Regions from separate parts of the Pseudomonas sp. YY-1 genome, predicted to be linked through region 3. Evidence: riboswitches for the same ligand, from Rfam matches in the RefSeq annotation. Region 3 holds a riboswitch; each other region holds the start of a gene.
What was found. A riboswitch is a leader RNA that binds a small molecule or an ion and turns the genes downstream of it on or off. The one in region 3 is predicted to bind cobalamin.
Positions count from the first base shown of each region.

Region 1 (7,106 bases), 160 kb from region 3:
TCAGGCGCAGCGCCAGCGCATTCTCGACTGCGCCTTGCTGCGAGTGGCAGAGGGTGGTTTCGCCGCCCTGACCATGCAGGCGCTGGCTGAGGATGTCGGTATCGCCACGGGCAGTCTGTACCGCCACTTTCGTAGCAAGGGCGAACTGGCCGCCGAGGTCTTCGCCGCTGCCAGTCAGCGTGAAGTGGATGCCCTGGCCGCCGCCCTGCGCGGGCCGGGTAGCGCCAGTGAGCGCCTGCGCATCGGTCTTGAGCAGTTCGCCGCCCGAGCCTGGCACAGCCGCCGCCTGGCTTTTGCGCTGATCGCCGAGCCGGTCGACCCGGAGGTCGATGAGCAGCGCCTGCTCTACCGCGAAGCCTATGCCGAACTGTTCATCGATCTGTTGGAGGAGGGCGCCGGGGCCGGTGAATTTCGCGTCGAGCAGATCGGTCTGACGGCGGCCTGCCTGGTCGGCGCGATTGCCGAAGCGCTGGTCGGCCCTCTGTCGCCACCTGCTCGCGCCGCGCGCGAGGCCGGTCAACCCACCCTGGAACTGGCGCAGGTCAGCGCCAGCCTTGCCACCTTTTGCCTGCGCGCCGTCGGCGCCGAGGAGCCCACGCGATGAGACCCAGCCTGCATGCCGAAACCCACGAGGTGTTCAACCAGGTGCCGAGCCTGGATGGCGCCAACCTCTATCGCCTCGATCTGCCATTGCAGGAGTGGACTCGTCGTTATGACGGCGCCTGGGCAGACGAGCGCCTGAGCGCCTATGGTGCGCTGGCCGGCGGTGCCCTGATGCAGGCCGGCTTTCTCGCCAACGAGAACAAGCCAGTGTTCAAGAGTCATGACCGCTACGGTAATCGTATCGATCTGGTGGAGTTCCATCCGGCCTACCACGAGCTGATGCGTACGGCGGTCGAGCACGGCCTGCCGTCGCTGCCCTGGACCGACCCGCGCGCCGGCGCGCACGTCGCACGCGCCGGTCTGACCTATATGCACAGCCAGGCCGAGGCCGCCAGTGGCTGCCCGCTGACCATGACCTTTGCCGCGGTGCCCGCCATCCGCCTGCAAGCCAACGTGGCCGAGCAGTGGCTGCCGAAGATCCTCGCCACCGAGTACGACCCGCGCAACCTGCCGATGGAGCAGAAGACCGGCGTCACCATCGGCATGGCCATGACCGAGAAACAGGGCGGCACCGACGTGCGCGCCAACACCACCCGCGCCTATCCCATCGGCCTTGGCGGGCCGGGGCAAGGCTACGAGCTGGTTGGCCACAAATGGTTCTGCTCGGCGCCGATGTGCGACGCCTTCCTTACCCTGGCCTACACCGACAAGGGCCTGTCGTGCTTCCTGCTGCCGCGTCACCGCCCGGACGGCACGCGCAACGCGTTCTACATCCAGCGCCTGAAGAACAAACTGGGCAATTGGGCCAACGCTTCCAGTGAGGTGGAGTACCGCGGCGCCTTCGCCTGGATGCTCGGCGAGGAAGGCCGCGGTGTGCCGACCATCATCGAGATGGTGGCCATGACCCGCTTCGATTGCATGGTCGGCTCCAGCAGCCTGATGCGCCAGGCGCTGACCCAGGCCGCGCACCACTGCGCGCATCGTCAGGTGGGCGGCAAGCTGCTCGCCGACCAGCCGTTGATGCAGAACGTGCTGGCTGACCTGGCGCTGGAGAGCGAAGCCGCGCTGGCGCTGTGCATGCGCATGGGGCGCGCGCTCGACCACCAGCATGACGCGCAGGAAGACAAATTCGCTCGTCTGGTCACAGCCGTGGGCAAGTACTGGATCTGCAAGCGCGCGCCGGAAATGATCTACGAGGCCAGCGAGTGCATGGGCGGCGCCGGTTACGTCGAGGAAACCATCCTGCCGCGCCTGTACCGCGAAGCGCCGGTCAACTCGATCTGGGAAGGCTCCGGCAACGTGCAATGCCTGGACGTGCTGCGCGCATTGTCCAAGGAGCCCGGCGTGCTCGATGCGCTGTTCGCCGAGCTGGGCGATGGCCATGGCGATGCTCGCCTGAAGGCACATATCCAGCGTCTGAAAGCCGATTTTGCCGATACCGCCGATATCCAGTACCGCGCGCGCCAGCTCACCGAAGACATGGCTGTGGCGCTGCAGGCCAAGCTGCTGCTGGAGGCGGGCAACGCCACCGTCTCCGATGCCTTTATCGCCAGCCGCCTGGATGGCCGTGGCCGCGTCTATGGCACCCTGCCACGCGGTGTCGACGTCGAGGCGCTGCTGGCGCGTAGCACGCCGCACCTGGCCTGACCGGAGGCCCGCATGCAAGCACATCCGCGTTATCGCGAGTTGGTCGAGCGAGGCTTCGCCGATGCCAACTTCATCAACGACCTGGGCATTCGAGCTACCGACTGCGGCCCAGGTTGGGTCGAGGCGGAGCTGGATATCCAGCCGCGCCACCTGCAGCAGAACGGTTTCATCCACGCTGGTGTACAGACCACTCTGGCCGATCATGCGGCCGGTGCTGCCGCCGCGACGCTGGTGGCCGAGGGGCAGACGGTGCTGACCCTGGAGTTCAAGGTCAACCTGCTACGCCCGGCGCGCAGTGAACGCCTGTTCTGCCGCGCCGAGGTGCTCAAGGCCGGGCGCCAGGCGACTGTGGTCGAGGCCGAGGTGTTCGGCGAGGAAAACGGCGAGAAACGCCTGTACAGCAAGGCTTCGGTGACCATGGCCGTGGTGACGCTGCCGGCCTGAGCAAGGCCCGAATGTGATTGCCCGGCACGCTGTTTTTTAGCCGGGCAGGCGAGTAATCTTGCCGCTGATGGTTCTGCGTGCACGTACGTGACGCGGATGAAAAGGGAACAGGGTGCGGCGAATCTCGCCAATGCCCTGGCTGCCCCCGCAACTGTAAGCGGCGAACGATGCCCTCATGCCACTGACTCCGGTCGGGAAGGCGGGCGGAGTGCCAAGCCGTGAGCCAGGAGACCTGCCATCGACAACGGGCGTTTCGCCCACCCTCTATCCGAATCGTCGCGCGGTGGGCGCGGCAAAGGAACTCGCATGCATATCGAACCCGGTGTCGTCGAAGGCGCCAAGATCCTGCTCAGCTACGCAACGGCCGTCACCGCTTTCGGCCTGACCGCCAAACTCGCCCTGGACAGCGTCCGCAGCAACGGTGGTGCCGCCGCCCTGGCGCTGCGCAGCCTGCTGACCACCGCGCTGGTGTTCTGCTTCTTCGAGGTGTTTCCGCATCATGCGGTGGGCGTTTCCGAGGTGCACCTGATCCTTGGTTCTACCTTGTTGTTGCTGTTCGGCGCTGGTGCCGCAGCCATCGGTCTGGCGGCTGGTTTGCTGCTGCAGGGGCTGCTGTTCGCTCAGTTCGACCTGCCGCAGTACGGCATGAACGTCACCACGCTGCTGATCCCGCTGTGGGGCATCAGCCTGCTGGCCAAGCGCATCGTTGCGCCCGGCACCGCGTACGTCGATCTTTCCTACAAGCAGGCGCTGGCGCTGTCGACTGCCTATCAGGGCGGCATCGTCGCCTGGGTTGCGTTCTGGGCCTTCTACGGTCACGGCTTCTCCAGCGAGAACCTGGCGGCCGTGGGCAGTTTCGGTCTGGCCTATATGAGCGTGATCCTGGTCGAACCGCTGATCGACCTGGGTGTGCTGGCCGGGGCCAAGGCGCTGTCGCGCTTCAGCCAGGGGCCGCTGTTCAACGTGCGCCTGCATCAGACTGCCTGACCCCGTCACTCAGCGGCGGCGCTGCCAGATCATCTTGCCGGTATTGCTCTCGGTGACCAGGTACTGGTCGCTGAAGCGGTAGTAGGCGGCAGGTTGATAATCGGTGGCGCCACTCAGGCGCACCATCAGCATGCCGTCCTGGCTGCGCCAGTGACCGCTGTACTGCATCTCGCCGGGGCTGTCGTAGCTCCAGTCGCTGCCGCCGCCGACCGAGCGACTCCACTGCGTGACGCTACCGTCGGCATTCAGTTGAAGGGTCATCAGGGTGTTGAACGAGGCGAAGTTGGCGCCGCCGCTGTTGATGATCTTCTCGTGCACCCAGGTGCCGACCAGCGCCGAATCCTGAGCGCCTGCGACGGAAGGCGTCGCCGCCGTTGTTGCGGCTTCGCGCTGGAACAATGCCTGGCGTTCCAGCGCCTCGCCGTTGCGGGGATTGCGCGCCGCAATGCTGGTGTTGAGCATGGCGTTGGCATAGGTGGCGTTCATGTTGGCCAGCAGCAGGCCGGTCTGTGGGTCGCTGATCTCGGCACGTAGCAGTTTGCCGTCGTAACGGCCTTTGACGATCAGGCGTAGATGCTGGTTCTCCACGTACTCGCCTTCCACCATGGTGTCGTTCTGGCGCAGGATCAGCTCGCTCGACTGGCCGTCGAGCGTGGCCCGGTAGTGGCCATCGAGTTCACCAGCTTGAGTGCTTGAGCACGAGGCCACGACCAACAGCACAACGATTGCACGACGCATGAAGATGACCTCTGGGCAATTGCTCCAAGCCTAGTCGTTGGCAGCGCGATGTGAGGTCTGTCGCGCTATGTTTTCGTCACCGTATGCAGGCAAGATAGGCGCGTACGTTCAGTCAGGAAGATGCACAGTGAAAGCCTGCTCAGATGATTTCATCATTGCCCATACCCCCGAAGAAGCAGTCGACCGCCTCGCCGCGTTGCACCAGGAGGCCACTGGCGCCCTGAGCCACGCTCTCAAGCGCTACCTCAAGGAGCGCATCCGCCCCGATGCCAGCGAGCACTGTCTGTTTCGCTACCCCGAATTGCGCCTGACCTACCTGTGCCAGGGCGAGGTGCCGACCACCGTGCGCGCCTATGCCAAGGTACAGGTGCCGGGCACCTACGCCATCACGGTGACCCAGCCGGCGGCCTTTCGCAAATACTTGCTGGAGCAGCTGCGCCCATTGATGAACGACTTCACCCTGCGTGTGGAAGTCGGCCGCAGCCAGCAGAACATTCCTTACCCATACGTGGTCGAGGGCGGCGATGAGCTGGCCGGCAGTGGCGTGACCGCCGCCGAGCTGGCGCGCGTATTTCCCAGCACCGACCTGTCCGCCGCCACCGACGGCACCGCCGATGGCCTCTACGACTGGGAGAACATCGATCCGCTGCCCCTGGCGCTGTTCGATGCGGCGCGCACCGACTTCTCGCTCAAGCGCATCCAGCACTACACCGGCAGCGACTGGCGCCACGTGCAGCCGTGGATCCTGCTGACCAACTACCACCGTTACGTCGACCAGTTCATCCGCCATGGCCTGGACATGCTGGTGGGCGACTCGCGCTTCACCCGTATGGTGCTGCCGGGCAACGTGGTGATCGAGCGTGGTATGGCCGAAGGCGAGATGCAGGCGATCATCGAGAACGTGGTCTGGCACCGCTACCAGATGCCGGCCTACCACCTGCAGGCCGAGGACGGCCACGGCATCACCCTGGTCAACATCGGCGTCGGCCCATCCAACGCCAAGAACATTACCGACCACCTGGCCGTGCTGCGCCCGCATTGCTGGCTGATGATCGGTCACTGCGGCGGTCTGCGTCAGTCGCAGACCATCGGTGACTACGTGCTGGCCCATGCCTATATGCGCCGCGACGGCATTCTCGACCGCGTGCTGCCGCCGCATATTCCGCTGCCGGCGCTGGCTGAAGTGCAGCAGGCGCTGCAGGAAGCCGCCAAGCTGGTCACTGGCGAAGAGGGCGACGAACTGAAGAAACGCCTGCGCACCGGCACCGTACTGACCTACGACGACCGCAATTGGGAGCTGCGCTGGGCCCAGGAACGGCCGTTGATCAACCTGTCACGCGCGGTGGCGGTGGACATGGAAAGCGGCACCATCGCCGCCCAGGGCTATCGCCTGCGGGTGCCCTACGGCACGCTGTTGTGCGTGTCGGACAAGCCGCTGCACAGCGAGATCAAGCTGCCCGGTGCGGCGGGCGCCTTCTACGAGCGCGCGGTAACCCAGCACCTGCATATCGGCATCGCCGCGCTGGAGCTGATGCGTAGCCAGCTCAATTCGCTGCACTCGCGCAAGTTGCGCAGTTTCGACGAGCCGCCGTTCCGCTAAGTCAGGCCGCGACGGGCGCCTCGTCACGCAGCAGTTCGGCCAGTGCTGCGCGGTCGATGTTGGCGCCGCTGAGCACCACGGCCACGCGCTGGCCGGCATTGAGCTCACGCTCCTGCATCAGCGCAGCCAACGCCGCTGCGCCGGCGCCCTCTGCGAGATTGTGAGTGTCCTCGTGGTAGGCGCGGATGGCGGCGCGAATTTCCTCGTCGTCGACCCGCACGATGCGTGCGGCGCCGGCGCGAATCATGTCCAGCGCCAATTGTTGCGGCTGGCGGCAGGCCATGCCGTCGGCCAGGGTGTCTGCGCGTTCGGTCTGTACCAGGCGGCCTTGCTCGAAGCTGCGTGCATAGGCGTCGGCACCGCTGGCGACGACGCCGACGATCTCGGTATCGAGGCCGAGCAGGTCGCGGGTGCGGATCATCCCGCAGATGCCCGAGCCCATGCCGATGGGCACGTACACCCGGCGCAGGTTCGGTACCGTCTCCAGCAGCTCCAGGGCATAGGTGGCCACGCCGCGCACCAGATCCTCATGCAGAGACGGCACCCAGTGCAGGCCGTCGCATTCGGCGATGCGCGCGGCTTCGGCACGGGCTTCGTCGAAGTCGCGGCCATGTTCGATCACCTCGGCGCCGAGAGCGCGCATCGCCGCGTTTTTCTCGCGGGCGTTGCCATGCGGCACCAGGATGCGAATGGCCAGGCCGGCTGCGCGCGCCGCCAGTGCCAGGCTCTGGCCGTGGTTGCCACGGGTGGCGGTGACCAATCCGCGTACCTGCGGTTCGCGACGCAGCAGGGCGTCGATATAGACCAGCCCGCCGCGCACCTTGAAGGCGGCAGTCGGGGCGTGATTCTCGTGTTTGACCCAGACCTCGCAGCCCAGGCGCTGGGCGAGCAGCGGCCAGGCCAGTTGCGGCGTGGCCGCCATATGGCGGTGAACCAGTTCAGCGCTCTGGCGCAGTTGGGCGAGGTCGAACATGACAGGCACTCCGAGTGGTGTTGACCCGGATGCTAGTGCGGCGCATTGTATGGGTAAATCTTTATATTGCATGGCAAGCAATGTGGCTTCCTGATTTTCAAGACAGCTCCCTAC
Region 1 is NZ_PJLX01000005.1:202,813-209,918, forward strand. It holds gene CXP40_RS09540 (TetR/AcrR family transcriptional regulator) at 1-604, shown strand, start outside; gene CXP40_RS09545 (acyl-CoA dehydrogenase family protein) at 601-2,250, shown strand; gene CXP40_RS09550 (PaaI family thioesterase) at 2,263-2,694, shown strand; cobalamin riboswitch at 2,746-2,949, shown strand; gene CXP40_RS09555 (energy-coupling factor ABC transporter permease) at 3,001-3,681, shown strand; gene CXP40_RS09560 (hypothetical protein) at 3,691-4,419, opposite strand; gene amn (AMP nucleosidase) at 4,487-6,019, shown strand; gene CXP40_RS09570 (threonine dehydratase) at 6,021-6,992, opposite strand; gene CXP40_RS09575 (PLP-dependent aminotransferase family protein) at 7,073-7,106, shown strand, end outside.
Region 1: linked by a shared signal. The riboswitch ahead of CXP40_RS09555 (energy-coupling factor ABC transporter permease) and the one ahead of CXP40_RS08800 (TonB-dependent receptor domain-containing protein) in region 3 are both predicted to bind cobalamin.

Region 2 (7,106 bases), on a different contig from region 3:
CCAGCAGCCTGCCGGACTCCGCCATCAGGGCGATCTGTTGCGGCGTCTTGATCATGACGCATCCGCCACCGGCTGCGGGGCGACCACGCCTGCTGCACGCATTTGCGCGGCCATCACTTCATTGAAACTCAGTGTCGGGTTCATCTCGCAGAGCATGCCGATGCGAATCCAGAAACCCGCCTGGGCGTTGATCGAGCGGCCTGACACGCTGCTCGCCCTGCGAATCTGGTCGTGTAGCTCGTCATCGATGTTGACGATACCCATGAAAACGTCCTCATATATGCTTCGTATATGAATCATATATAGGTGTGTGGCTGATTTCACTCACCGATCATCAGTGAACAAGGCGTGCTCACTTCATCCTTTACACTAGGAGCAGTATCCGCCGCCTTATGCAGGCGGTGGGGTCATCTGAGTCACGCTGGAACAGGAGAGAGGATGAAGCGCGAGGATGTGAAACGCAGAACGGCCGAGGGCGTGCTGTTCGATACCCAGATCATGGCCAACCCGGCCAATACCGCTGAATGGATCGTATTTTTCAAGAAGGACGCCGGGCGCAGTTTCTTTCTGGTAGACGAGGCCGAGCAAGTCGAGACCTTTGTCAGTCTGGATAAGCTGATACCGGAACTGCGGATGCTGGGCATCAAGCGGGTCGAAGTGCAGCTCTGAACAGGGTCTCGTCACCACCGCGAAGGCGGGAGCCCAGGAAATCCGCAGGCTCTAGCTTATGCCCCGCGGGCCAGCGCAAGTGCTGTTCAACGATAAATCTGCTGCCGCGCCTGCGCGGGAATAGGCGAGTTTCTCCGCGTCTCCTTAGCAAGTAGCCCATCCCGTCATTGAGAGAATTCCACCTTTCCCTGATCGGATCTGCATATTCAGGCGACTCTGCTCCGCTCTACCGTAATTGCAACGGTGTTCGGCCATGAACGTGGCTGAAACCTGAAATCGTCAATTACGCGGAGAAGATCCATGAGTCGTGAAGAAAGTAACGGTGTTAGCCGCCGTAAGATCCTGCTTGGCGCTTCGGCCGGAATGGCGGCTATGGCAGCATCTTCCATCGGGATGGCGGCGTCGGCAGGCGCTGATCGGCAGGTGTCGGGTCAGACGCAAGATCTCCTGGGTAAACGTGCACTGGTCACGGGCGCCTCGCGAGGTATCGGCGCCGGCATTGCGCAGACGCTCGCCAGCAGAGGCGCCGATGTCGCGATTACCTACCTCAACTCGCCGGACCAGGCAGCTGCCGTGATTCGAGATATACAGAATAAGGGGCGGCGTGGCCTGGCGATCAAGGCTGACAGCGGTAACGCGGCAGAGGTGAAGCGATCCGTCGAGGAGGCGGTCGAAGGCCTCGGCGGCCTGGATATTCTGGTCAACAACGTCGGTATTTCTCGCTCCGGGCCGCTGGCCGAAATGAGCCTGGTCGATATCGACGACGTACTGCACGTCAACGCTCGCTCTGCTGCGTTGGCCTCGCAGGCGGCCATTGCACATCTTGGCCAGGGTGGGCGAATCATCACCATCGGATCCTGCCTGGCCGAACGGGTGCCCTATCCCAATCTGACGGTGTACTCGATGTCGAAGTCCGCGCTGCTGGCCTTCACTCGAGGCCTGGCTCGTGAACTCGGGCCACGCGACATTACCGTCAACCTGGTACAGCCGGGACCGATCGACACTGACCAGAACCCGGCCGATGGTGACTGGGCAGAACCCAATCGCCGCCTGACCTCACTTGGCCGCTATGGTGCGCCGGCGGATATCGGCGCTGCCGTTGCCTTCCTGGCCAGCCCGGGCGGCCAGTTCATGACCGGGTCGGTGGTCACGGTCGATGCCGGTTTCAATGCCTGATCAGGGCGTTGCTGGCGCGAGCTGAAGTTCCTGGCGCAGGTTGGCAACGTCCTCTCGCGGCGGCAGGCCATAGAGCTTGCGGTAATCACGATTGAACTGCGACAGGCTCTCGTAGCCCACCTCATAGGCAACCTGGCCGATGCCCTCTGCTTCCAGCAAGCGGCGTCGTGCCAGGTGCAGTCGTGCCTGCTTCTGGAACTGCAGCGGCGAAACGGTGGTGATGTTCTTGAAGTGGCGGTGGAAGCTCGCAACGCTCATGTTGACCTGCTCAGCCAGTTCGGCGACCCGCAGCGGTTCGGCGTAGTTATCGCGTATCCACTTCGTCGCGCGGGCGATACGGGCGATGTTGCCTTCCGGTCGCGATAGCTGGCGCAGCAGATTGGAGAACGGGCCCTGCAGTAGCCGCCAGGTGATTTCCCGGGTGATCAGCGGCGCCAGGACGGGAATGTCCTGCGGGTGATCGAGCAGTTCGAGCATACGCACCAGTGGGTCGCTCAGACTGAGATCGAATGGTCTGACCTCGAACGGCGTAACGTTGTGCGCGGCCGGCGGTGCAGGCTGATCGCCGAGCAGGTCGTAGATGATGCTGTAGTCGAGTGCCAGGCTCACGGATAGGTAGGGACGTTCACTACTGGCTTCGACGATGTGCGATGAGACCGGCAGATCGACCCCCGCAACCAGTGAGTTACCCGCGTTGTAACGCACCACCTGATCGCCGATCAACGCTTGCTTGGTGCCCTGTATCACGACGCTGTAGACGGGGTGCTGAACCGTCGCCAAAGGCTCGCTGGGGCTGACGAAGCGCGCCACCATCAGTCCTTCGATTGGCGTGTAGAGGCCATGGCGCAGAGCCTGCCGCTCCACCAAAGGCCCCAAGCGAGACTGCAGATCACGCTCTACGGACATTGTTCTCTCCCCGATGGCCGATGTGGTTGCGTCCTCGAACTTTACCGGCTCAGTGCCCAGGCGTAGCAGTGGCTCGGTGGCAATCAATGTAAATGGATATATCTGTGCTGGGTGTGAGGGTCTCCCGCTCAAATGGTCAGGGTCCAGAGTGGGTTACCGATAGTCGACAATGGGTTGTTAACAAATGCCGTGGATCATCCTGTGGATATCCTCGTGATACCTGGCTGAAACCCCGTAACTGCGGGCCTTTCAGCCAGTTGTACAAAAACTGAACCCTCGAGAAATGGCTATCCACAATAGTCTTGGATAACTTTCATAATTTCTTGTTGATAAGTCGCCGACCATCAATGATTGCGCGGCTTTCGTGCATTTGTGCGGTTTATCGCCAAGTCAGTCGCGACCGGGGCGGTAGAGATGCCGATGGGCGGCGTCGTACAGCGCCGACTCGGCGAAGGCGCCTGGATCGAGCACGTGACCAACGAGGATCAACGCCGTACGGCGGAAATCCTTGGTCGCGACCTTGGCTTCGATGTCGGCCAGGGTACCCAATACCCAGTCCTGGTCCGGCCAGCTCGCTCTGTGGATAACCGCGATGGGGCAGTCGGCGCCGTAGTGCGGCAGCAATTCGGCCACGATCGCCGGTAGCTGGCGTACGCCGAGATGGATGGCCATGGTCGCGCGGTGTCTGGCCAGGTCATGCAACTGCTCACCCTCGGGCATCGGCGAGGTGGTGCCGTAGCGGGTGAGGATCAGCGTCTGGGCGATGCCGGGCAGGGTCAGTTCACTTTCCAGCAGCGCCGCGCAGGCGGCTGTGGCGGTGACGCCGGGAATGATCTCGAAGGGAATGCCCAAGGCGCGCAGCTCGCGAATCTGTTCGCCAATGGCGCCATACAGTGAAGGGTCGCCGGAATGCACGCGGGCTACATCCTGGCCGCGCTTATGGGCCTGATGCAGCAGGTTGATGATTTCACCAAGATTCAGTTCGGCGGTATTCACCACCTGCTCGGCACTGTGACCCTGCAGCACCGCCTCGGGCACCAGCGAACCGGCATACAGAATGACCGGGCAGGAACGGATCAGGCGTTGGCCCTTGACGGTGATCAGTTCAGGATCGCCGGGGCCGGCGCCGATGAAGTAGACGGTCATGCGGGTTCTCAATCGAATGTGGCCAGCGCACAGGTGGCGCTGGCGCTGCGGTTTTTCTCGCCGAGCAGGCTGGCTGAAGTTCCCATGCGCGCCGCCAGCGCGAGGGCGCAAGGCTCGGCTACGGAGGGGCTGCCTGTTACGGCTTCGGTGAATGCATTGCCGGCTGTCATGGCTTGATAGGTGCTTAGTTGCTCGGGCGAGAAAAAAACCAGCTCCAGACCCAGTCCTTCAGCCAGACCTAGCAGACCGGCTTCGCCGTGCTTGTGGTCAATACTGGCCAATCCCGCGAGGTTATCCACAGTCAGCCCATATCGCGCCAGGCTGTGAGTCAGCAGGTCGAGTAGTTCGTCCTGTGCACAACCACGTCGACAGCCCAGGCCGGCAACCACCCAGGGGGCAGCAAGGGGATCGAGGTGGCTGGCGGTCATGAGCGGCATTCGTGTCGGAGGGTGACGTAGCTCATCATGGCACCTGCCAGCGGTCAACCGCGATTGACCGGCCGCCGCGGCCTGCGTAGCCTTCTCGCTTTCGAGGTTCTTCCCGGCAAGCCGCCGGGGAGCTAAGAGGGAACAGGGTCGATGCCCTGGCTGCCCCCGCAACTGTAAACGGTCTTAAACCCTTCAATGCACCACTGCTCTATAGCGGGAAGGTGAAGGGATGCGCGTAGCGCAAGCCGTGAGCCAGGAGACCTGCCTCGATAGACCAGCCACATGCTCGGACGGGGTGATCCGACGCGGCCAGCACGCCCTTGCGTGCCCGCCTGCGCGTACCCGTCCGCCGAACTTAACGACGCCACGGGGCCCTCCATGAAAACCCTCGCCAAACTGCCTGTCACCATCGTCACCGGTTTTCTCGGTGCCGGCAAAACCACTTTGCTGCGTCACCTGCTGGCCAATGCCGGCGGCCGCCGTATCGCGGTGATCGTCAACGAGTTCGGTGAGCTGGGCATCGATGGCGAGATCCTCAAGCAGTGCTCCATTGGTTGCAGCGAAGAGGAAGCCAACGGCCGCGTCTTCGAGTTGGCCAACGGTTGCCTGTGCTGCACCGTGCAGGAAGAGTTCTTCCCGGTGATGCGCGAGCTGGTGGCGCGCCGTGGTGACCTAGACCATATCCTCATCGAGACCAGCGGCCTGGCGTTGCCCAAACCGCTGGTACAGGCCTTCAACTGGCCAGAAATCCGCAACGCCTGCACCGTCGATGCGGTGATCACCGTGGTCGACAGCCCGGCGGTGCTCGCCGGCACCTTCGCTGCCTTCCCCGACCAAGTGGACGAACAGCGCAAGCTCGACCCCAACCTCGACCACGAATCGCCGCTGCACGAACTGTTCGCCGACCAGCTGGCCAGCGCCGACCTGGTGATCCTCAACAAGGCCGACCTGCTCGACGTCGAGGCGCTGGCCGCCGTACGTGCCGAGGTGGCCGAAGAACTACCGCCGGCGGTCAAGGTGATCGAGGCGCACGGCGGCGAACTGCCGTTGGATGTGCTGCTGGGCCTGAACAGCGAGACCGAGCTGCATATCGACAGTCGCCGTACTCATCATGACGATGAAGACGAGGATCACGATCACGAAGAATTCGACTCGTTCCACGTGGAACTACCGGAAACAGAGGAGGCGCGCCTGCTGGCCGCGCTGAAGGACGCAGTGGCCAAGTACGGCATTCTGCGGGTTAAAGGCTTTGCGGCGATCCCTGGCAAACCCATGCGCCTGCTGGTGCAGGGCGTTGGCCAGCGCTTCGACCGCCACTTCGACCGCGCCTGGCAGGCCGACGAGCCGCGCCTGAGCCGCCTGGTGGTGATCGGCCAGCAGCTCGACCGCGCGGCTATCGAGGCCGAGCTGAAAGCGGCGCTGGCTTGATACAGAGCGTAGGGCGTACTTGATCGTAGGGCGGACTCAGGAGCGAAGCGAACAGTCCGCCGGATAACTGAGTCCACCCTACGGCGCTAAGACCAATCGCGGCTAAAGCCCCCTCCCACAGAGCCGAATATGCACTTACTGCGCACCCAGCCCGGCGCCCAACTGCCGGCCGACAGCATCGCCGACCTTGGCCAGACGCCTGCCGAGCTGGTGCTGCTGTGCACGGGGGATTCGCATCTGTCGTTGCTGGCTGAAGCCGCCCGGCAACTGCCGGACGACTACCCCAGCCTGCGCCTGGCCAGCCCGGCGCAACTGAGCAACAACGCCTCGGTCGATTTCTACGTCGAGCAGGTGCTGCAGCATGCCAAGGTCATCCTGATCTCCGTGCATGGCGGGGTGAGTTACTGGCGCTATGGCGTCGAGCGCCTGGTGGAACTGGGCGCGCGCGGCGCTACGGTGATCATGGTGCCCGGTGACGACAAGCCCGACCCGGAGCTGAATGCGCTCGGCAACGTCAGTGAAGAAGACAGCCAGCGCCTCTGGCAGTACCTGCGCCAGGGCGGCTTGGATAATGCTCGCCAGCTATTTCGCTGCATCGGCAGCCGCTGGCTGGGCCGTGATGACAGCTGGCAGGAGCCGCAACCGCTGCCGCGTGTCGGCCTCTATCATCCGCAGCGCAGCCCGGCGGCGCTGGCTGACTGGCAGGCGCAGTGGCAACCGGATGCGCCTGTGGTGGCGCTGCTGTTCTACCGCAACCATGTGCAATCGGCGAACACCGCCTTCGTCGATACCTTCTGCGCGCACCTTGTTCGGCAGGGCCTCAACCCGCTGCCGATTGCCGTGGCCAGCCTCAAGGAGGCGGCCTGCCTGGATCAGGTGCAGGCCTGGCTGGGCGAGACGAGCACCGCGCTGATCATCAATACCACCGGCTTTGCCCTGTCCAACCCCGAGGCGCCGCAGGCGCGGGTGTTCCGTCGCGATATCCCGGTGCTGCAGGCCATCTGCTCGCTGGACAACCAGGCGCAGTGGCAGGCCAGCGCCCAGGGCCTGGGCTCGCGCGACCTGGCCATGCACGTGGTACTGCCCGAACTGGATGGCCGACTGATCGGCACCGCCATCAGCTTCAAGGGCCTGGCCTGGCGCAGCGAGCGTAGCCAGAGCGATGTGGTGTGCTACCAGGCGCACGAGCCAGGTATGGCCTACGTCTCCGAAATAGCGCGTAACTGGTGCCAGTTGGCGATCAAAAGCAACGATCAGAAGCGAATCGGCCTGATCCTGGCCAACTACCCGACCCGTGATGGCCGTATTGGTAATGGCGTGGGCCTGGATACGCCGGCCGCCGCGCTGAATATC
Region 2 is NZ_PJLX01000008.1:29,361-36,466, forward strand. It holds gene map (type I methionyl aminopeptidase) at 1-55, opposite strand, end outside; gene CXP40_RS12900 (ParD-like family protein) at 52-264, opposite strand; gene CXP40_RS12905 (hypothetical protein) at 439-669, shown strand; gene CXP40_RS12910 (SDR family NAD(P)-dependent oxidoreductase) at 970-1,845, shown strand; gene CXP40_RS12915 (AraC family transcriptional regulator) at 1,846-2,751, opposite strand; gene cobM (precorrin-4 C(11)-methyltransferase) at 3,142-3,897, opposite strand; gene CXP40_RS12925 (cobalamin biosynthesis protein) at 3,906-4,325, opposite strand; cobalamin riboswitch at 4,412-4,609, shown strand; gene cobW (cobalamin biosynthesis protein CobW) at 4,704-5,753, shown strand; gene cobN (cobaltochelatase subunit CobN) at 5,883-7,106, shown strand, end outside.
Region 2: linked by a shared signal. The riboswitch ahead of cobW (cobalamin biosynthesis protein CobW) and the one ahead of CXP40_RS08800 (TonB-dependent receptor domain-containing protein) in region 3 are both predicted to bind cobalamin.

Region 3 (7,106 bases):
CGAGCGGGTAATCAGCCTGGCACCCTCGCTCAGTGAAATCATGCTCGACCTGGATGCTGCTGATCTGCTGGTCGGCGTACTCGAAGGGGATGAGCGTCCCGCAGAGCTGGCGCATCTGCCCACAGTCGGGCGTTATGGCCAGCTGGAATTCGAGCGCCTGCTGCAGCTGGAGCCGGATCTGATCCTTATCGCACCCGGTAGCGTGCCGCCGGCGCAACAAGCGCAGTTGCAGCGTTTCGGTATCGACCTGCTGATCGTCGAGCCGCAGCGCCTTGACCAACTCGGCGAGGCCTTCGTGCGTATTGGCGAGCGAGTGGGCCGGACGGAGCAGGGCGAGCGGCTGGCGGCCGAGTTTCGCGCCGAGCTGCACGTGCTGCGCCAGCGCTACCAGCGGGAGCAGCCCCTGACGGTGTTCTATCAGGTCTGGCACCAACCGCTTTACACCATCGGTGGCGAGCAATTGATCGGTGACGCCTTGCAGGTGTGCGGCGCGCGCAACCTGTTCGCCGATCTGCCGCAACCGGCGCCACAGGTCAGTGTGGAGGCTGTGTTGGCGCGTGACCCAGACGTGATACTCGGCGGCAGTAATGCCGAGTTGAGCGCCTGGCAGGCCTGGCCGCAGTTGCATGCCGTGCGTCTGGAGCAAGTCTGGGCGGTGCCGGACAGGGGCCTGGAAAGGCCCAGCCGGCAGATGCTGGGCGCCATCGAGCAGTTATGTGAGCGGATGGCGGGTGCGCGGTAGCACCTTCAGGCGGTGCGCACGGCGCACCCTACAGCGGTGGTAGGGTGCGCCGTGCGCACCAAGGTCAGAGTTGCGGCGTCCAGCTGACCGCGAACAACGCGGTACGCCCGGCGCTGTTGTAGCCGAAACGGCCATTGGGTGTGCTGTAGGTCGCTTCTGCATGATCCTTGTCCAGCAGATTATCCAGCTTCAGGCTCAGCCCCAGTTCCTCATTGGCCTGCCAGGCGGCGCGCAGGCTTAGCAGACCGTAGCCGCTCATTTCGATCTCGTTGTCGGCATCGTCGTAACGGCCATTGATCGCACGCCAGCCTGCGCCCACCGACACATCACCAAAGCGGCGGTCAAGGTCCAGGCTCAACGTGCGTTTGGCGCGGCGTTGCAGGGTATGACCGCTGGCGCGGTCACGCGGGTCGATCAGGGCCAGCGCGAGATTGCCTTGCCAGCCGAACAACTCCTGCTGCACGGCGGCTTCGAAGCCATTGATCCGGGCTGTCTGGACGTTCTGTGGAATGAAGTTCTCGTCCAGGACGATGGCGTCCTCGATATCAGTTCGATACACGGAAGCCTGCAATGATCCTGTGTCGCTGTAGCGGCTGCGCCATTGCAGCTCGTAGCTCTTGGAGCGTTCCGGGGCGAGGTCGGGGTTGCCGTACCACTGATCGTAGAGATCGTTGAAGGTCGGTGCGCGGAAACCTTCGCTGTACGACAGGATCAGGTCGTTGGCCCTGTTCAGGGGCAGGGTCAGTGCCGCGTTCCAGGTGTTCTCGCTGCCGAACTGCTGGTTGTCGTCGTGGCGCAGTCCCAGCTCGGTCGAGAAGGTGTCGCCGGTGTAGCGGTGTTGCACGAAGGCCGCGCGGTTCCAGCGTGAATCCTCCGCGAAGTCCGCGCTGCTATGCAGGCGATCCTCATACCAGTCGGCGCCAGCCAGAATTTGCTGGTGGTCGGTGAGGGTCAGGGTGTTCACCCAGCTCGCGGAGTCGCGATAGGTGGTGTAGGTAAAGAATGAATAGTCGGGCGCTGCCGGTGAGTCATCACCCGTGTCGCGCTGGTCTTTGCTGTGACCCATTTCCAGGCGGCTGCTCCAACGCTCGTTGAGGCGGCCGTCGATGAACCCGGAAAGGCTACTGACCTGAAAGTCAGTTGTCGGTAGCAGGCCGGTAAAAACATCGTCGTATTCAACCTGCCCGCGCTGATCGAGAGCACTAAAGCCCACCTGCAGATCGTCACTGAAACGGTGCGACAGACTCAGGCTGAGCGAGCGGTTGCGGTAGGCGTCATCGTCGCCATTGGCGCCGAAACCGTCTCGGGTGGCGTCGATGCCGGCTGTCTCGTCCAGGGCCGCTCCCAGGTGAAAGCGTGTGCGTTCGTCGCCGCCGGAGAGGCCGAGGCTGCGCTGGTAAGTGCTGTCGCTGCCAGCCGCCAGGCGCGCGTAAGGCTTGAGGCCCTGGCCATCGCCTTGGCGAGTGAAAATCTGAATCACCCCGCCAATGGCGTCGGAGCCATACAGCGCCGAGCGCGCTCCACGAACCACTTCGATACGCTCGATCTGCTCGGGGGCGAGAAACTCCAGGCTGCTGGTGCCGCTGGAGGCGGCCGCGATACGTTGGCCGTCGACCAGGACCAGGGTTTGTGCCGTGCTGGTGCCGCGCAGGAACACGCCCGTCTGGCTGCCGGCACCGCCAGTGCGGACGACGCTGAGGCCGGGCACACGCTCCAGTAGCTCGGTAACGCTGCTGACCTGCAGGCGCTCGATGTCGTCCCGCTCGAACACCGTGGTGGCAGCGGTGGCCTGCGCTTGCGGTTCGGACAGGCGCCCGGAGGTGACGACCAGCGGCTCGGCCACGTAGGGCTCGGCGGCCAGCGAGAGACCTGGCATGACGGCGATGGCCAGAGCCAGACGGGACAGTTTCATTCTCTTTCCTCAACGGTCGGCAGACGGTCGAGGAGGGCAGGCGCAAGCGCAGGACGGCGCTTGACCGTGCTGCCCTCCGCAACACCAGTCGCACCGCCTTGGCCGGTCTCCGGGCTCTCGACCCGCGTCCGCCTTCCCAGGCAGGGCCCAGTGGCTGTTGGACGTGGCGCACGCTCAGCGCGTGCAGTCGATTACCGTTGCGGGGGCAGCGTCGGCATTGCTCGTGACGAGCGCACCGACTTCCCGTTTAACACTGCTTGCGCAGCGCACCCTGGCGGAACATTAATGGCGCGCACCTTAGTGCGCACGCACATGAATCACAAGCAAGCGCCGCTCATTCAGCGATGAGCGGGCTTCATGCTCAGGCCTGAAGCAAACTCAGACGCTCACGTACCGCGCGTTCGATGCCGGCTTCGTCGAGACCGCACTCGGCGAGCATCTGGCTGGGCTTGGCGTGCTCGACGTAGTAGTCGGGCAGGCCCAGGTGCAGCATCGACATCTGGATGTTCTCGGCGGCGAAGAATTCGCTGACCGCGCTACCGGCGCCGCCCATGATGCTGTTTTCTTCGATGGTCACCAGCAGCTCGTGGCTGCCTGCCAGTTCGCGCAGCAGGGCTTCGTCCAGCGGTTTGACGAAGCGCATGTCGACCACCGTGGCATCCAGCGTTTCACCGACGCGCAGGGCTTCGGCCAGTTGCACGCCGAAGGCCAGCAGGGCTACGCCCTTGCCCTGGCGGCGTACCAACGCCTTGCCAATGTCCAGCGGCTCCAGGCCGGCATCGAGCGGCGCGTTGGGGCCGGTGCCACGTGGGTAGCGTACCGCCGCCGGGCCGTCGAACAGGTGGCCGGTGGTGAGCATGCGGCGCATCTCGTTTTCGTCGCTCGGCGTCATCACCAGCATGCCGGGGATGCAGCGCAGGTAGGACAGGTCGAAGCTGCCGGCGTGGGTCGGGCCGTCTTCGCCGACCAGACCAGCACGGTCGATGGCGAACAGCACATCGAGGTGCTGCACCGCCACGTCGTGAATCAGTTGGTCATAGGCGCGCTGGAGGAAGGTGGAGTAGATCGCCACCACCGGTTTGGCACCTTCGCAGGCCATGCCGGCGGCCAGGGTCACGGCGTGCTGCTCGGCAATCGCCACGTCGAAGTAACGATCAGGGAAGCGCTCGCTGAACGCCACCAGATCCGAGCCTTCCTTCATCGCCGGGGTGATGCCGACCAGGCGCGCGTCCTGCTCGGCCATGTCGCACAGCCACTGGCCAAAGACGTTGGAGTACTTCGGGCCGGAAGGCTTCTTCGGTGCCGCGACTGGCGTGACCGGTTCCAGCTTGGTGATTGCGTGGTAGCCGATGGGGTCGACCTCGGCCGGGGCGAAGCCCTTGCCCTTCTTGGTCACCACATGGAGGAACTGCGGACCGTCGAGGTCGCGCATATTGCGCAGGGTGGCGAGCAGGGTGGGCAGGTCGTGGCCGTCGATGGGGCCGACGTAGTTCCAGCCCAGCTCCTCGAACAGGGTGCCGGGTACCAGCATGCCTTTGGCGTGCTCCTCGACCTTGCGCGCTATTTCCCAGGCGCCAGGCAAGCGCGAGAGGATCTTCTTGCTGCCCTCGCGCATGCTGGCGTAGGTGCGGCTGGAGATGATCTTGGCCAGGTAGTTGGACAGGCCGCCGACATTCTTGGAGATCGACATGTCGTTGTCGTTGAGGATCACCAGCATGTTGGCGCCGACGTCGGTGGCGTGGTTGAGCGCCTCGAAGGCCATGCCGGCGGTCAGTGCGCCGTCGCCGATCACCGCCACGCTCTTGCGCTTCTCGCCTTTCAGACGGGCGGCGATGGCCATGCCCAGTGCCGCGCTGATGCTGGTGCTGGAGTGGCCGACGCCGAAGGTGTCGTACTCGCTCTCGCTGCGCCGTGGGAAGGCGGCCAGGCCGTCCTTCTGGCGCAGGCTGCCCATGCGCTCGCGACGACCGGTGAGGATCTTGTGCGGGTAGGCCTGATGGCCGACGTCCCACACCAGACGGTCATCGGGGGTGTCGAGGACGTAATGCAGGGCGATGGTCAGCTCGATCACGCCGAGGCCGGCACCGAAGTGCCCGCCGCTCTGGCCAACGCTGTAGAGCAGGTATTGGCGCAGTTCGTCAGCGAGGGTTTCCAGGTCCGCTTCGGCCAGGCGGCGCAGTTCGTCGGGCGTGTTGGCGCTGTCGAGCAGCGGCGTCAATGGGCGCTCGCGGGGGATCTCGTGGAAAGTGGTCGGCATCAGGCGAATCGTTATAGGTGTAAAAAGATGCGGCAGTTTACCCGAAAAAGGTGGCTGCAAGCTTCACGCCCCGTGCGACAAGCCAGCGCTCGCGCACGGAGGCCCTACCAGGTGTCGACAAAGGGGCGCTTCTTGCCATCACGCCGGGGCGGACGCGGCGCCGCGTTGAGCCCGCGCAGCAGCCAGGCGCGGCTGTCGGCCGGGTCGATCACGGCGTCGATCTCAAGATAGCTGGCCATGTTCAGCGCCTTGCCGTTGTCGTAGGCCTTGGCCACCAGCTTGTCGAACAGCGCCTGGCGCGCGGCCTCGTCCGGCTGGGCTGCCAGTTCCTTGGCGAAGCCCAGGCGCACCGCACCTTCCAGGCCCATGGCGCCGAACTCACCACTGGGCCAGGCGGCAGTGAACAGCGGCGAATGAAAGCTGCCAGCCGCCATTGCCTGGGCGCCGAGGCCGTAGCCCTTGCGCAGCACCAGGGTGAAGATCGGCACCGTGAGGCTGGCGGCGGTGACGAACAGGCGCGAGACGTGGCGCACCGTGGCCTGTTTCTCCGCCTCCGGCCCGACCATGAAACCGGGGGTGTCGCACAGCGAAACGATGGGCAGGTCATGGGCTTCACACAACTGCAGGAAGCGCGCGGCCTTGTCGCCGGCCACGGCGTCGATGGCGCCACCCAGGTGCGCGGGGTTGTTGGCGATCAGCCCGAACGGCTTGCCCTCGATGCGGATCAGCGCGGTGATCAGGCCGGGAGCGAACTGGCGGCGCAGTTCCAGCACGCTGCCGTGATCGGCCAGCAGCTCGATCACCTTGCGCATGTCGTACACGCGCAGGCGGTTTTCCGGGATCACATGGCGCAACTCGCGGCTATCGCTGCACTGCCAGTCGCTCACTGAGCCCTGGAAATAGCCCAGGTACTGCTTGGCCACGGCGACCGCTGCGGTTTCGTCCTCCACCAGCACATCGATCACCCCATTGGGGCCTTGCACGTTGGTCGGGCCGACCTGCTCGGGGGTGAAGCTGCCCAGACCGCCGCCTTCGATCATCGCCGGGCCGGCCATACCGATAGTCGCGTTCTTCGTTGCGATGATCACGTCGCAGCAGCCGAGCAGCGCGGCGTTGCCGGCGAAGCAGCGGCCAGAGACCACGCCCACCGTCGGCACCAGGCCGGAGAGTTTGGCCATGGCGACGAAGGTGTGGCAGTCCAGCCCGGCCACGCCGACGAAGTCGGTATCTCCCGGTCGGCCGCCGCCGCCTTCGGCGAACAGCACCACGGGCAGGCGCCACTGCTCGGCCAGGGCCAGCATGCGGTCGGTCTTCTTGTGGTTCATCACGCCCTGAGTGCCGGCGAATACCGTGTAGTCGTAGGCGATGGCCATACAGCGCGCGGCCTCGGCACCGAAACTCGCGGCGTTGACTGTGCCGATGCCGGCGACCAAACCGTCGGCCGGGCTTAGCTCCAGCAGCTCCTCGGGCGAGCGTCGACGGCGCTGGGCGGCCAGGGCCATGGCGCCGTATTCGATAAAGCTGTCGGCATCGAGCAAGTCCGCGAGGTTTTCCCGCACCGTGCGCTGGCCGGTCTTGCGCCTTTTCGCCACGGCCTCGGGGCGGCGCGCATCGGTCAGACGTGCATGGCGCTCGAGCACTTCGGCCAGGTCGGCGCGGATATGCGCCAGGTCGACTGCCTGTTCGCCGTGGGCGTCGAGGCCATCCACCTCGGCCGGTTCTAGGAATACGAGCGCCTGGCCCTCACCGATGGCGTCGCCGGGGATCACGGCCAGCGCGCGGACGATGCCGCTGTGCTCGGCCTTGACCTCGAACTCCATCTTCATCGCTTCCAGCACGGCGATGCGCTGGCCGGCGGCCACGGCGTCGCCTTCTGCCACCGCCAGGCTGACCAGCATGCCAGCGCTGGGGGCGCTCAGGGCCAGGGTGCCAGGCGGTGCATCGACAGTGGCCTTGGCGCTGTGCAGCGAAGCATCGGTGGCGAAGTAGCGATGTGGATGGGCCTGCTCGCGAGCGGCCAGCAAGGTATCGAGATGGCGTTCGACGTAGGTGGTGTCGACCTGGTTGGCGATCACCGCCTCGCATTGCAACAGGTTCTGCAGCAGGTGCAGGTTGCTCGCCACGCCGTCGATACGGAACTCGCACAGCCCGCGGTAGGCGCGGCGCAGGGCGCCGGGGTAGTCACCGGCGCTGGC
Region 3 is NZ_PJLX01000005.1:45,173-52,278, forward strand. It holds gene CXP40_RS08795 (cobalamin-binding protein) at 1-742, shown strand, start outside; gene CXP40_RS08800 (TonB-dependent receptor domain-containing protein) at 807-2,654, opposite strand; cobalamin riboswitch at 2,737-2,943, opposite strand; gene dxs (1-deoxy-D-xylulose-5-phosphate synthase) at 3,016-4,911, opposite strand; gene CXP40_RS08810 (carboxyl transferase domain-containing protein) at 5,016-7,106, opposite strand, start outside.

Region 4 (7,106 bases), on a different contig from region 3:
CGGCCAGGTAGGACAGCACCACGAAGCGTCGTTCGCGGATCGCCGTCACGCCTTGCAAGGCAGGATGCTGCAGGAGGAAATCACGCTTCTGCGCCGCCGTGCGCTCGCCGTAGTCGACGATCAGGATCAGCTCCGGGTCCTGCTCGACCACCGACTCCCAGCCAACCTTCATCCAGTTGGCCGCCACCCCGTCCATCACGTTGCGCCCACCGGCCGCCTCGATCAGCGGTTGCGGCATGCCCAAGCGTCCGGCGCTGAAAGGCACGTCTTCACCGCTGTCGTAGACGAACACCCGCGGCCGTGTAGGCTGCTGGCCCAGGCGCGCGTCGACTGCCGCCACACGCGCCTGCATGGCGTGCACCAGGTCATCGGCACGTGCCTCGACGGCGAAGATGCGGCCGAGGTTGCGCAGGTCGTTGTAAACGTCGTCGAGGCTGGCGACGCGGCCAGGCGTGACGTGCGCGCAGGATTCGCTGAGTTCATACACCGGAATGCCGAAGCGCTCCAGGCTGGCCGGGGTGACCTCGCCGCCGATGCGCATGCCGTAGTTCCAGCCGGCGAAAAAGAAGTCAGCGCCAGCATCGAGCAGGTTCTCCAGCGACGGATAGCGCGCCGCCAGCTCGGGCAGATCATCCAGATCGGCCTGCAGCTCCGGCGTCGGCGTCTTCCAGCCGCTGACGCCGCTATAGCCGACCATGCGTTCTTTCAGGCCCAGGGCCAGGAGCATGGCGGTCAGGGTGATGTCGTGGCTGACCGCCCGCTGTGGCGGCTGCTCGATGGTTACCTGACGGTCGCAGCTGGTGACGGTGACGGCCCAAGTAGGGCTGGCCAACGCCAGCAAAACCGCGCCAACGAGTGTAGGAGCGAGCTCTGCTCGCGAAGCTTTTGTCGATCCCCAGGGTTCGCGAGCAGAGCTCGCTCCTACAGATGCAACCGTGCGTAAACGCTTCATCAAACAATCCAGGTAATGCGCGGGTAACCCGCCTGTGGATGGGTATCGACCAACGCCTGCACGCCGAACACCTGCTGCAGCAACTCGGCGCTCAGCACCTCGGCGGGTGTACCGGCGGCCACCAGACGGCCTTGGTCGAGCACGCACAGACGGTCGCAGAAGGCCGCTGCCAGGTTGAGGTCGTGGAAGCTGGCCAGGGTCGCCAGGCCCAGCGCTTTGATCTGCCGCAGCAGCTCCAGCTGGTAACGCGGGTCAAGGTGGTTGGTCGGCTCGTCGAGGATCAACAGTTGCGGCTGCTGCACCAGAGCGCGAGCCAGCAACGCGCGTTGCTTCTCGCCACCGGACAGTCGCGCGAACGGCTGTTGCGCCAGGCCGCCGAGGCCAACGCGTGCCAGCGCCTCGTCGACCAGACGGCGATCCTCGGCATCGTCGCCATCGAACAGGCCCTTGTGCGGCGTGCGGCCCATGGCCGCCACCTCCTCCACACGCAGGCCGAAGTCCTGGGGAAACTCCTGCAGCACCACCGCCACCCGCTGCGCACTCCAGCGCGGCGAGAGCTGCCACAGCGCCTCGCCGTCCAGTTCGACGCTACCCGCACTGGGCCGCTGGAAGCGGTAGGCGCAGCGCAGCAGGCTGGTCTTGCCGCTGCCATTGGGGCCGATCAGCCCCACCAGCTCGCCGTCGCCGACGGCCAGGTCGATGCCATCGAGCAGCGTGCGCTGCCCATCCGGTGACCAGCTCAATTGGCGCAGACGAAAACGGTCCATCAGAAGCTGTAGTCCGCGGTGACGAAGAACGAGCGCGGCTCACCGAGCAGCCACTGCTGGCCATCGTGCATCTGGTTACGGGCGTAGGTGCGATCGAACAGGTTGTTCAACTCAAGCCCCAGGCGTACGTCCGGCTGCACCTGCCAGCCGAGAGTGGCGTCGACCACGGTATAGCCCGGCACCTTCACGGTGTTGGCCGTATTGGCGTAACGGGCATCGACATAGCGAGCGCCGATGCCGGCATCCACTCCCCGGCCCAGATCCTTGCTCAGCCACAGGTTGGCAGTGCGCCGCGGCACATCGGTCGGTCGATTACCGCTACGATCACCGCCGCCTTCGACGAAGTCATCGTATTCGGCGCGCACCAACGCGGCGTTGGCCGATACCTGCCAGCCACCGTCGAGCGCCAGCTCCAGGGTCGCCTCCAGACCATCGGACGACTGCTGACCGACCTGCACGGTCGGCGAGGTCGGGGTTTCGCGGCTGAGCAGCTTCTTCTTGACGATGTGGTAGGCCGCCAGCGTCCATTCGCCACGCCCATCCCAGAAGGCCTGCTTGAGACCGAACTCGGTCTGCCTGGACTCGGTGAGGTCCATCTGCTGCTGGCCCGGATTGAGCGTGATGAGGTTGTTCACCCCGTCCTCGCTGGTGGAGTACTGGCCGTACAACGACAGGTGCGGGGTAACAGCGAAGACCAGACCGGCACGCCAGTTGCCGCCGCTCAGGCTGCGATCGGAGCGGGTGCCGGCACGCAGGTCGTCACGGTCGATATGGTTCTGGTCACGACGAATGCCGCTGACCAGTGACCAGCGCTCGCTGAGCTGCAGCTGGTTCTCGGCGAACAGGGCGAAGGTCCGGGTCTCGCTACGCGAATGCGGGCGATAGGCATCGAGGCTCTGGTAGTAGTCCGGCGCCGGGTTCCACGGGTCGATGAGCTCACCACCGCCGACATCGGTGTAGGGCGAGTTGTTGGCCAGGTTGAAACGGATGCGGTTGAACTCGCCACCGACCAGGGTGCGGCTGGCCAAGCCAAACAGCGAATGGTTAAAAGTGAAGGTCTGGCGGTCGCCGATCTGTTCCTGGTTGTGCTTGATCTCCAGATGTTCGCGGCGGTTGAGCTGACCCTGAGCGGCGTCCCAGGTGAAGTTCTCGGCGTTACGCCAGTAGCGGCGCGCTTTGAGGTAGTAAAGCTGGTTGCTGGCGCTGACCTGATCGGAAAGCGTCCAGTCGCTGGTCAGTCGCGTCCACTGCTCGTGGTAGGCGATCTCGGCGTTACGCACGTTGTAGTTTTTCTCGCGCAGGCTGTCGCGCAACTTGCCATCGACCAACGGGGTACCGAAATAGCTGCCAGGCTGCAACTTGCCCTGGTCGTGAGCCAGGGTGAAGGCCAGGTCATCGTTGACCTGCCAGCGCAACGCAGCGCTCAGGCCCAGGTTCTGCGAGTCGTCGCGGTCCACCCAGCCATGGCTGGCCTCACGGTTGAAGTTGAGGCGGTAACTCAGGGTGTCGCTCAGCGAACCGCCGCTATCCAGCGCCTGCTGATTGCGGTCGAACGAGCCGTAGCCGAAGCGCACGTGGTTTTTGATCTCGCCCTCGAAGGGCTTCTTCGCCAACACGTTGACCACCGCGCCCGTGGTGCCTTCGCCGTACAGCACCGAGGCCGGGCCACGCAGCACGTCGATACGCTCGACCATCCACGGATCGTGCGGGAACGATACGGTGCCCATGCCGGTGTACATGCGGATGCCATCGAACAACGTCATCACCGAGGCATGGCCGGTGAAACCGCGCGCCGACAGCGCGGTGCCACCGTTGCCGGGCGCACCGATATCGCTGATACCCGCTGTACGCGTCACCGCATCCTGCACCGTCAGGTTGTTGCGTTCGCGTACCTCTGCGCCGCTCAGGCTGGTGGTGCTGGCCGGGGTTTGCAGGGCCGACAGGTCGAGGCGCGAGCCAGCCGTGGTCGGCGTGTGCAGGCTGGTCTCGCCCTCCTGCGCGGCTTGCGCCTGGACGGTGACAGCGGGGAGATCGACAGCGGAGTCATCGGCCAGGGCGGTACCGCCAGCCAAGACCAGCAATGGCAGAGAGCAGAAGCGCAAGAGGTGTTGCACGTGAACAATTCCGGGGCGTTGAAGAGGCTCGTCGAGTCGCTTCGAGGCGTTGGAATCGGGGCTTGCAACGGCCAGTGACGACCGCGAATGACCCTGGCCTGAAGCGATAATCTTAGTGTTATAACATAACATTATCTTGTTTTGCAGGTAGCTGAAAACGAGCCCAGGCCCTTCTTTCAGGCATGACGAAAAGAGGTTCTTGTAGCGGAAATGGCGCGCCATATTGCTTCCATCGCAAAGAGAAAAGGCACGGCAATCCGATGGAAAATGCGCAACAGCAGACAGGGGCACGGGGCTCCCTACTGGAGTCAACGCCCGCCCACCGCGGGTTGCCAGACACAAACGACTCCAGGCCGGTCTCCGGGCTTGCGAGGGTCATGAACGCATCGCCTTCCCATGCGCGTGGCGCACAGTGGCGTATCGATGCGGTCGCTCGCTTACCGTTGCGGGGGCAGCGTCGGACTTGAACCGACTTCCCGTTTCACCTCACGCGCGGCGGCGTGAGACACCTGAAGCGGGGCGGATATGACCACCCGCCTCCACTGAAGTCAAGGCGCGGGACATTTTGTGGGAGGCGCTTTAGTGGCGATTGCTCTTCTGCAGGAGCGACTGACCGGCATTGCGCTTCAGCCGCGAAAGGGTGGCGTTAAGCCTGCTCGTCGATACGCAGCTCCGGCAACGCCCTACCCGCCACCAGGCGCTCATCGACCAGGCGGATCACCGCCGCCTCATCCTTGATGCCATACCACTCGCCCTGTGGATAAAGGCTCGCGGTCGGGCCCAGGTCACAGGGAAACTGGCACTGGCTGCGGGTGATATGCACACCGCCCTCGCACTCCAGCTTGCCGGCGGCCTTGAGCCGCTGGCGCAAGGTTTTCCACAGGCCCAGCGCGCCCTTGCGCGTGCAGCGCGGGCCGTTGCACAGCAGCAGGCGCTGCGCATGCGGGGGAATCTGCGACCAGGCGTGGTGCTCCGGCACGGGCGGTACGTCGCTACAGGGGAGATGCGCTTCGTGATGCGCCAACAGCGCACCCAGTCCATCGAGCCAAATGTCCTCCAGCGCCGTGCAAACCACGAACACCTCGGCTCCGTCGCCCCGCTCGGCGATACGTTCACGCAGCCAGTCGCGGTGCGCAGCATCGGCGCGCGGCTCCAGCTCGACCACCAGCAGCGGGCGTGGCGCCTCATCGATGGCCAGCCAGAAACCATCCTGCTCCGTGTCATGCAGGTGCGCTTCACCAAGCAGCGTTTCGATGCGCTGCCGCAGATGCTCGGCCGAGGCTCCACGACCCAGGCCGGGGCCGATGAACAGAACGCGGGCGTAGGGGGTTTGGCTCATGACGGTCTCCAAAACGGGCCGGCAGTCTAGCAGCGTGCGTAGGGTGGACGTCGCTTTTCACGTCCACCAAAGCGGTGGATCGATAAAGCGCGATGCAACCGCCGCGACGATCGCAAGCGTAGGGCGGGTGCAACCCGCCAGACCGGCGTTGGCGGGTTTCACCCGCCCTACAGGGACAGCGCCTCGTAGAGAGCGTCCAACTCCGCGAACTCCCGCGTTACCGCCGGCAACTGCGGCCGACGTAATAGCAACACCGGCAATCCAAGCTCACGGGCGACTTGCAACTTCGGTTCGGTGGACGCGCTGCCGCTGTTCTTGCTCACCAGCACGTCGCAACACAGGCGGGCGAACAGGGCGCGTTCCTCGTCCAGCGAGAACGGCCCGCGCGCACCGATAATCTCGGCGCGCGGCGGCGCCGGCTCGGCCTGCAGGCAGCGCACCGTCCAGTGCTGGTGTTCAGGGATTTCATGCAGATGCGCCAGCGGCTCACGCCCGGAGGTGAAGAACGGCCGTTCGAATGGCGCCAATGCGCGGATCAGCTCATCCCAACCGTCCACTTCGCGCCAGTCGTCATCCGCGCCGGCCTGCCAGCCAGGGCGACGCAATGCCCAGCACGGCACGTCTGCGATTTCTGCGGCGCGGGCCGCGTTGTGGCTGATCTGCACCGCATAGGGGTGGGTCAGGTCCAGCAGCAGTTCAATGCCTTCGTCGGCGATAAAGGCTGCCAGGCCCTCGGCACCGCCGAAGCCGCCGACGCGCACGCGGCAGGCCAGGTCGTCCGGCACCCGACCAAGACCGGCCAGGCTGTACACCGTCTCCGGACCCAGCCGACGCGCCAGACGCAGCGCTTCGGTAGTGCCGCCAAGCAGCAGGAGTCGCGCGCTCACGGCTTGCGCACAGTCAGCAGGGTGATCGGCAGCGCCGCACGCCAAGTGTCGAAGCCGCCCAACGGCTGCGCCTGGGCCACGGTCAGACGCAGCAGCTCACCGCCGTGCTGCTCACGGAAGGCGACCAGCGCCGCCTCACTCTGAATGGTCACGGCATTGGCCAGCAGACGCCCGCCCGGCTTGAGCGCGGCCCAGCAATCATCGAGCACGCCTGGCACGGTGACGCCGCCGCCGATGAAGATCGCATCCGGTGCCGGCAGTCCATCCAGTGCTTCGGGCGCATGTCCAGCGACCAGTTGCAGACCGGGCACGCCGAGGGCATCACGGTTGTGGCGGATATGATCCTGACGCCCTTCGTTGGCCTCGATGGCAATGGCCAGGCAGGTCGGATGGGCGCGCATCCATTCGATGCCGATGGAGCCGCAACCGGCGCCGACATCCCACAGCAACTCGCCAGGCAGCGGCGCCAGCCGAGCCAGGGTGACGGCGCGCACGTCGCGCTTGGTCAGTTGCCCGTCGTGGCGGTAGGCCTCGTCCGGCAGGCCGCAGGTCGGTGGCAGCAGTTGCGCGCCGGTGTCGGCCAGGCACTCTACGGCCAGCAGATTGAGATCGGCACCGCGTGGCAGGTTCCAGCTCGCGGCCAGGCCCTCGATGCGGCGCTCGTCAGGCCCGCCAAGGTGCTCCAGCAGGGTCAGGCGGCTGGCGCCGAAACCACGTGCGCACAAGGCTTCGGCGACCTGCGCAGGGGTGTCACCATCAGCGCTCAATACGAGCAGGCGCGTACCGGGATAGAAACGGGCATTGAGCGTGGCCAGCGGCCGGCCGACCAAGGAGACCACCTCAGCCTCCTGCAACGGCCAGCCCAGGCGCGCCGCCGCCAGCGACACCGAGGACGGCGCCGGCAATACCTGCAACTCGTCGGCCGACACCTGGCGCGCCAGACTGGCACCGACGCCGTAGAACATCGGATCACCGCTGGCCAGCACGCACACCGCATCGCCGCGTCGGGCCAGCAACGGCTGCAGATCGAACGGGCTCGGCCAGACT
Region 4 is NZ_PJLX01000008.1:91,207-98,312, reverse strand. It holds gene CXP40_RS13200 (ABC transporter substrate-binding protein) at 1-952, opposite strand, end outside; gene CXP40_RS13195 (ABC transporter ATP-binding protein) at 952-1,719, opposite strand; gene CXP40_RS13190 (TonB-dependent siderophore receptor) at 1,719-3,833, opposite strand; cobalamin riboswitch at 4,167-4,361, opposite strand; gene CXP40_RS13185 (ferredoxin) at 4,480-5,172, opposite strand; gene CXP40_RS13180 (cobalt-precorrin-6A reductase) at 5,340-6,059, opposite strand; gene cbiE (precorrin-6y C5,15-methyltransferase (decarboxylating) subunit CbiE) at 6,056-7,106, opposite strand, start outside.
Region 4: linked by a shared signal. The riboswitch ahead of CXP40_RS13190 (TonB-dependent siderophore receptor) and the one ahead of CXP40_RS08800 (TonB-dependent receptor domain-containing protein) in region 3 are both predicted to bind cobalamin.